2 regions of the Rhodococcus sp. P1Y genome follow, and region 2 is predicted to be linked to the other one. Evidence: riboswitches for the same ligand, from Rfam matches in the RefSeq annotation. Region 2 holds a riboswitch; the other holds the start of a gene.

Region 1 (4,133 bases), 1.8 Mb from region 2:
CGGAGGTGACGGCACAGTTGGTCGCAAGCACCGCCGAATCGTTTGCCCGCACTTGGCGCGGCAGCAGCGAGGACGGCCTCGAAGCCCTGGTCCGCTTCGTCGACCGGGCGATCTTCGGCACGTCAGGCGAGATGACCCCGTAGAGTTGTCGACTCGTATTCACGACGGAAGAGGCCGCGCGACTGCAGGATTGGAATTACCTGATCCACGAAGTCGTCCAAACCCTCGGGATACAGGGGAGGCATGAGGTTGAATCCGTCGGCCGCGCCGCCTGAGATCCATGCCTGGATCTCGTCCGCAATCGACTCGGGTGTGCCGATCATCGTGGCGTGCCCGCCGCCCGCGGCGAGGGTGCCGAGAAGTTCCCGAACGGTCGGTGAGTCCTGTGCGATGATCCTCAGAATTGTCTCGTAGCGACCGTGCGGGCCGGTGAACTCCTCGATCGGCGGCAACGACGGGACCGGCGCATCGAGTTCCCAACCACTGCAATCCTGTTCGACGAACATGCCCAGTTGTCGCAGAGACTGTTCGACGGGGAGCAAAGCATCGAGCTCGGACTTCTTGGCACGAGCTTCCGCCATGGTCGAGCCGACGTACGTCACCAAACCGGGCATGATCCCGACCGACGACGAGTTCCTACCCGCCGCGTCGATTCGAGTCTTCACGTCACGGTAATATGCTGCGCCCGAATCGATGTCGTATGCGACCGCGTAAATGGCTTCGGCGTATCGCGCGGCCAGGTCCCGACCCTGCCCCGATGCGCCTGCTTGGAACAGGACCGGGCGACCCTGCGGGGACCGCGGTACCGTCAGCGGCCCGTCGACCGAGAAGTACTTGCCCACGTGATCGATGGAGCGGACCTTCGCCGGATCGGCGTACCTCCCGTCCCGATCCAGGTCGAGCGCGTCGGCATCCCAACTGTCCCACAGCGACAGTGCAACCTCGACGAACTCCTCGGCGCGGGCGTAACGCTCTGCACGAGGGGGTATTTCACCGTAACCGTGATTGCGGGCTTCGGCGTCGAACATCGAGGTGACGACGTTCCACCCGGCACGGCCGCCGCTGATGTGATCGAGAGAACTGAGCAACCGAGCGGCGTGAAATGGTGTGTAGAACGTCGTCGACACCGTGGTCACGAGTCCGATGTGCGTGGTTGCCCTGGCCATGGCCGTCAGGGCGGTGATGGGTTCGAGGAACCATGTTCCGGCTCCTGCGGGATCACGAACGGAGTGTCCGTCGGCGAAGAACACTGCGTCGAGTTTGCCGCGTTCGGCTGTCCGCGCGAGATCCTCGTAGTACCGAATGTCGCCGAGATCCTCGACCCGGGAGTTCGGATGACGCCACGCCGCGCTGTGGTGGCCGCAGCCGAACAGGAATGCGTTCAAGTGCAGCATATGTCAGTCCTTGACCAAACCGCCGTCGACGACGAGGTTCTGACCGGTCACCGACCTGGACCACGGTGACGCGAAAAACAATGATGCGTCGGCGAATTCCTCCGGTGTCACGACGCGCCCGAGCGGGGTCGATGCCGCGATCAGATCGAACACCTCGTCGGGCGTCGCAGCGCTGGCATCGGTGGTGCGAAGCAGACCTCCGGAGACCATGTTGACGGCGATGCCGTCGGCCCCGAGATCCGCTGCAAGAGTTCGTGTCAGCGACAGGAGTGCAGCTTTGGCCGCGGTGTACTCGTGGTAGGGGACCACCGGGTTCTGGAACAAATTGGTACCCACGTTGACGATTCGACCGAATCCGCCTGCACGCATTCCGGGCAGTGCACGTTGCGTGGTGGTCAGCGCACCGCGGACTGCACCCTGGAACTGTGCGTCGAACTGTTCCCACGAGATGGTGTCGGCTTTGGCGCGTGCATCACCGTTGAACGAGAAGTCGGCAAGAGCATTGTTGACGACGGTCGTGACCGTGGTCCCGAAATGCTGCTCGGCGGCGCCGAACAATGCGTCGATCTGTCCGGCGTCGGTGACGTCGGCCCGCACGGCGAGACCACCGATCTCTGCGGCAAGCGCTTCGGCAGAATCTTGACTACGACGGTAGTTCACGACGACGCGTGCGCCCTGGCCTGCGTATGCGCGGGCGATCGCGGATCCGAGTCCGCGGCCTGCTCCGGTGACCAGGACTGTCTGCTCGTCGAAATTCATGCGCGTACCTCTCGCTCGGTCGGGACGTCCGAGCACGAAGTCGCACAGACATTCCTACGCTGGTGTTGGCCAGATCAGGTTCGACGGGTGTGTTCTCAGCCGCATCGGTGCGGCACCCCGTGTCCACGGAAGACTCTAACCCGTATCGCGCGTTCTATTCGTATCTATCCCTGACGCTAGAGATCGATATAGGCTCCTACGATGCCCGATCGCGTGTACGTCGAATACTGGCTCGACGAAAATGTGGTTCTCGTACTGGACAATCGGGTGGTCGAGATCTTCGACGCCACTCACGCGGTCGTATCGGGGACTCCCCGTTGGCACGTGAACCACATCGGAGTGGAAGCAAAGCCCAGGAAGAACGGTGGCCTGCGCATCACGATCGGCGCACGGTTGCCCGACCAATCCCTGTCGTACATCGGTGCACAGGCGGTGCTCGACGTGCCGGAGGACAAGGTCCCGCACGTGCTGGCGTTCTTCGACCGCGCGAAGGAAGCCCGAGCTAGCCGGTGACCACCCAACCGTGCGCCGGCACCGTCACCCAGCCGGACCGCACGGATGCATGCCCAGCGAGGATGTCCCCGGACATGCGATAGTCGACTGCCTCGTCACCGAGATTGAGTGCGACATGCAGTTCGTGCGAACCGTCGTGCGCGCGGTAGAGCATCGCCGTGTTGGTGAGCTCCGCCGTCTCCGTGCGCGCAGTGTGTAACCACGAGTGCCGCCGCCTCAGGCCGATCAACTCCTGATGCAGGTGGTAGGTAGGCCAACCGCTCGGGTCCAGTTGATCCTTGGTCATCGGAAATTCGGGGCGAACATCATCGTCACCGCCGACACGTTCTTCTTTCACGCCGCGGAAACCCTGTTCGTCTCCGTAGTAGATCATCGGAGTGCCCCCGGTCGTGAACAGCACGACGAGCGCGTGCGCCAGATGCCGAGAGTCCTCGACAGTGCTCGCGATTCGGTTGACGTCGTGGTTTCCGACGAACGTCGCCGGGACGAACGTGTCGAGCCAGTCGTTGTGCCGACCGAGCGCATGCGACAGTTCGAAGAAGTTCAGCTCGGAGATACCGCTCCACGTTGCTTTCCACAGCTCGTACTGGGTCACCGAGTCGAGCGAACTGCGCGACACGATCTGCGCATAGTCACCGTGAATGACCTCGCCCAGGAAGTAGGCGTCGGGATGCTTCTCACGTACCCGAGGTACAACCGTGTTCCAGAACGCCGGCGGCACAGCGTATGCCGCGTCCAGACGCCAGGCGTCGGCTCCTCGGTCGAGCCAGTGGTTCATCACCTGGGCGATGAAGTCCTGCACCTCGGGATTGCCGTGGTTCAGGGTGACGAGCTCGTCGTGGCCTTCGAAATTGCGATGGGACGGCCGGTCTCCCGAACGATCGATGTGGAACCAGGATCCTTCGCCGTCGCGCAACTCCTGCTGAAATCTCGGAAACCGTTGGCCGACATGGTTGAAAACGCCGTCGAGCATGATCTTCAGGCCGCGGCTGTGCGCTGCCTCGACCAGCGTATCGAAATCCTCGTCGGTGCCGAGCCTGGAGTCGATGTGCAAATAGTCGACGGTCTCGTACCCGTGCCCTTCCGAGGCAAAAATCGGCCCGAGCGCAATTCCGGAAGCCCCCAATTCGAGGGCGTAGTCCAGCCATTCGACGATCTTGAGCAGCTTGTGTTCCTCGGCCAGCGAGGTTCCGTCCCAGTCGCGCACCGGTGCTCCCGCAAAGCCCAGCGGGTAGACGTGCCACCAGATTGCATGCTCCACCCACGACGGACTCACGCGGTCACCCCCTGGTCACTCCGCAGGCTACGCTCCCGCACCACATCCTGGTCACTCCGCAGGCTACGCTCCCGCACCACGCTCTCGCGGCCGAGTTCAGCTGCCCCCGCATGCCCGGACAAACTGGTGACCAGATCGAATTCGGCCAGGATGCACCGAAGTACGTGCTCCACACCCGCCTGACCGCCCAA
Region 2 (4,133 bases):
TGGTGATCGCGTAGGCGTCGGGGAAGCCGTAGTCGGTGCTCTCGAAGTACTTCATCGGCGTGCCACTGTGCTCGGCTTCGATACCTTCCCAGGCAAGGTAGGACACCGTGAAGTCAGCGGTTCCGGAGTAGACGGCCTCGTACGCGGACGTGCCGAGCACGACGCTCTCGTAGTTGCCGGTACCGCCGTCGTTCTGGATGACCTGTCGAACTCCTGCTTGCTCGCCGGTGTCGCCGAATCCGGCGTACACCTTGCCGTCGAGCGACTTCGGGCTCGTGATGTCGTCGCGATCCGCTCGAACTCCGATCGCCGTTGCCCAGTGCTGCAGCGGCGCGAGAACCGAGACAATCTGTGCGCCGGCCGCTTTCGCGAAGGTGGTCGAGCTCTGCGTGCTGATTCCGAACTCGGCGTTACCGGAGTCGACGAGCGTGTCCGGCGAACTGTTGTTGTAGGGCAACACTTCGACGTCGAGACCCGCGTCGGCGAAATACCCTTCCTGCAGTGCGACGAACAACCCGGTGTGGTTGGTGTTCGGCGTCCAGTCGAGTGCAAACCGGATGGTATCGGAGTCGTTCGTCTGGGCGCACGACGTCAGACCGGCGACCGTGATCGCTGCAACCACCGCAGCCAGTAACCGCTTCACAGTGTCACCGGCCACGGTGTCGGCGTGAGTGCGGTATCCCAGAACATCAATTCGTATCGGGTGGCGACGCGAAACGCCTGCGTCATCGACGCCCGATCGGCGTCGGTGGCTGCAGCTGCCGCCGTGTCGACGAGTGTGCGGGCGCCGTCGACGACGGCGCGAAACTCGTCCGAATCGTACGTCGACACCCACCGTGCATAGGGGTGTTCGGGATCGGCTTGGAGTACCTCGCGAGCAGCTCCTGCGAGTCGCACGGCTACGTCGGCGTAGATCCAGAAGCACGGCAGAATCGCTGCTGCTGCAACCGCATACGGCTCGGTTGCCGCGGACGCGATGAGATACGAGGTGTAGCCCAGACACGCAGGGGAGTGCTCGGCGCTCGAATCCGAGCGGGGAAGAGCGTCACCCGACAGAAGCGATTCGTGCAGCGATGCTTCTTCGACCGCACTCGCGGCCGACGTGGCCCAGAATGCAGCCGTCGCGGCGTCGGGTGCCTTGGACGCCAGGAGAGACAGCGCCTTTGCGTAGCCCTCCAGGTAGAGGTGGTCCTGCTCGATGTACGTGCGGAAAGCGTCGAGCGGCAGCGTGCCGTCTCCGAGCAGACGCAGAAATTTCAGATCGTCGATAGCAGCACGCAGATCCGCGGTCGCGTCCCACAGTCGATCCGTATGGCGAACAGGGTTCACCGAGCTAGAAGGCGCATTCATCGCCTTGACATCCCTTCGTCAGCATTACCTGCATCAGGTTCGACGGGTGTGATCTCAGCATCCGCATGTACGGACGCACCCCGTGTCAGAACATCGCCGACCATACATCATGCGGCTCCGCCGCCCGTGCGCGCGGACATACCGCCGGGTGTCACTACGCACTCACGGGGCGGTCCGAGGGGGTCGTGAGTGCATACGCACCGCCCGGCGGAATTACGCACGCACGGGAGGCGGGGCCGTTACCATGGCTAAATGAATGCAACCCACAAGTGGTCGAAGGTCGTCGCAACGCTCTGTGCCACGGGGGCCGCTCTGGTCATCGGCAGCGGTGTCGCGAATGCAGACGAATGGCCGCCCATCCCGGACTATCCGAGCCCGAGCGTTCCGTTCGAGGCGTCGGGCTTCCTGACGCCGACCGACCCGGCCTACTGGAACCCGCTGGTCGCCGAGAACAGGCTGACGTCACCGTACGGAACCAGCACCAGAATCGTCTGTACGTCGTTTCACGGCGTGCTGACCGGATGCTGGCAGGCCGACGCCCAGGGCAACCCCCACAAGCTGGTCGCGTTGCCATTCGACTTCCCGAACGTGTCCGGATCGTCGATGCCGGGCGGGGGACCTCAGCACTTCGTGTATCCGGGGTTCATCCCGGGAATCGGATAAGCCCCGGCAATCGCATCAGTTCTTCATGTCCTCGAGTTCCATTCCCTTGGTCTCGGGGATGTTGGAGCGGACGAAGAAGAAGGACACAGCGGCCATGAGGGCGAAGAAGCCGTAGATGACCCAGAGCCCGACAGTCTGGGTGAGCGGTGGGAATGCCAGCGTCACTGCGAAATTGGCAATCCAGTTCGCGGCTGTGCCGATTCCTAGGGCTACGGCGCGCATGCGGTTGGGGAACATCTCGCCGAGCAGAACCCACATGATCGGGCCCCACGTTGCGGCGAAGAAGATCACGAACAGGTTTGCTCCGATCAGTGCGACGGCACCCCAGGGGCTCGGCAGGGTGACGTCGTCGCCGCTTCCGATCTGCTGGGAGAACGAGACCGCAGCCATGGCCAAGCCGACGAACATTCCGATCGAGCCGCCGAGTAGTAGCTTTCGTCGTCCGATTCGGTCCACGAACAGGATGGCGACGAACGTCATCGTCACGTTGATGATCGAGGTGATGACCGACGTCGCGAACGACTGGTCCTCGGTGAACCCAACGGACTTCCAGAGCGTCGTCGAGTAGTAGAAGATCGCGTTGATGCCGACGAGCTGCTGCAATACGGCCATGATGATGCCGACCCACACGATGGGTTGCAGGCCGAATTTCGATCCACGGATGTCGTTGAACGAGGACTTCTCTTCTTTGCGCAGCGTCAAACGAATTTCGTGGACGCGCTCGTCCGGGTGAAGCTCGCCGGTGATGTTGGCGAGAATTTCGGCGGCCTCGTCGTCGAGGTGCTTGCCGACGAGGTAGCGCGGCGATTCGGGGATGGTCACGGCGAGCAGCCCGTAGATGAGGGCGGGTACGACGCCGACCAGGAACATCCAGCGCCAGGCTTCGAGTCCGAGCCAGAGGTCGTTGGATGCACCGTCGGCGGCGCCCTGCAGAAGAGCGTCGGACAGCAGGGCGGCAAAGATTCCGAGCGTGATCGCGAGTTGTTGGAGCGACGCGAGGCTGCCACGCCACTTTGCCGGTGCGATTTCGGCGATGTAGGCAGGAGCGATAACCGACGCGATTCCGATTCCGAGACCACCGAGGATTCGCCACAGAATGAGATCCGGAACGCTGAAAGCCAGGCCGGATCCGACCGAGGAAATGGTGAACAAGGCCGATCCGAGGACCATGACCTTCTTGCGGCCCCAGCGGTCGGCGAGCGAACCGGCGAACCAGGCGCCGACGGCGCAGCCGATCAACGCGATCGCGACGACGAAACCGGTGGTGAAAGAGCCGAGAGAGAATCTTCCTTCGATCGCGTCGACGGCGCCGTTGATGACCGAACTGTCGAACCCGAACAAGAATCCGCCCACCGCGGCGGCGACGGAAACCCCGATTACTTTTGCGCTGCCTCTTGTCGGCGTCTGGGACATCAGAAAGCACTCCTTCCGGTCTTCGAAGCTCAGCGCTCTCGGCCTTCGATGGCGATCGCGCGGCCGATTTGCCGCACCCGGGTCACTCTATGCCCGGTCGTTCGCAGTGCGAAACACCGTCCGTCATTTGAGCTCGAACGCTGAATCGGAGACGGTGAAACCGTGACCGACCTGGTCGGTGCACGTGACGCCTGTCTTCTCCTGGACAGTGCACTTAAGTCCGTTGGAGCTTCCCGATCCTGGTATCGACAGGACCTCGTCGTACGGCAGCGCACGTGCTGTGCCGTCGAATCGATGGAAGCGAGGATCGCCGGAACTCGAGAACTTTGCGGGTGATCCTGCCGTCAGTTCGATGGTGTTGGGCGGCACCGCCGAACCTTGGGCGCCGCTGCCTTCGACCCGCGGGGCCGTGGAGGGAAACTCTCCGTGGCAGCCGGCTACCGAACTGTCGGTGATCAATACGGCGCACTCGAACTTGCCACTCGGAGAAGTGAAATAGAAGGATCCTGGGTCGCCCTCGAAGCGGGAGGCGTCGGCCACGGGCGGTGCCGACGCGGTCGTCGTCGTGACCGGGGGCATCGACGTCGACGTCGGCGGGGAGGTGGTGGTGATCGCGGGCGTCGTCGTTCGGACGACCGACGGCGGGTCGGTGTCGACTGTCGCGAGCGGGGCTGTCGCAGCGCCGTCGACATTGGAGCTGCAGCCCA

What was found. A riboswitch is a leader RNA that binds a small molecule or an ion and turns the genes downstream of it on or off. The one in region 2 is predicted to bind thiamine pyrophosphate.
Region 1: it holds a riboswitch for thiamine pyrophosphate, as region 2 does, so the genes downstream of both, D8W71_RS04780 (3-oxoacyl-ACP reductase) here and D8W71_RS23295 (TenA family protein) in region 2, are expected to answer to the same signal.

Annotation. Positions count from the first base shown of each region.
Region 1 is NZ_CP032762.1:1,009,633-1,013,765, reverse strand. Features, by position in the region: gene D8W71_RS04790 (TetR/AcrR family transcriptional regulator) at 1-143, shown strand, start outside; gene D8W71_RS04785 (LLM class flavin-dependent oxidoreductase) at 123-1,394, opposite strand; gene D8W71_RS04780 (3-oxoacyl-ACP reductase) at 1,398-2,153, opposite strand; TPP riboswitch at 2,188-2,283, opposite strand; gene D8W71_RS04775 (hypothetical protein) at 2,355-2,666, shown strand; gene D8W71_RS04770 (alpha-amylase family glycosyl hydrolase) at 2,656-3,942, opposite strand; gene D8W71_RS04765 (alpha-hydroxy-acid oxidizing protein) at 3,939-4,133, opposite strand, start outside.
Region 2 is NZ_CP032762.1:5,053,720-5,057,852, reverse strand. Features, by position in the region: gene D8W71_RS23300 (ABC transporter substrate-binding protein) at 1-658, opposite strand, end outside; gene D8W71_RS23295 (TenA family protein) at 640-1,350, opposite strand; TPP riboswitch at 1,344-1,443, opposite strand; gene D8W71_RS23290 (hypothetical protein) at 1,603-2,013, shown strand; gene D8W71_RS23285 (sugar porter family MFS transporter) at 2,029-3,459, opposite strand; gene D8W71_RS23280 (hypothetical protein) at 3,550-4,133, opposite strand, start outside.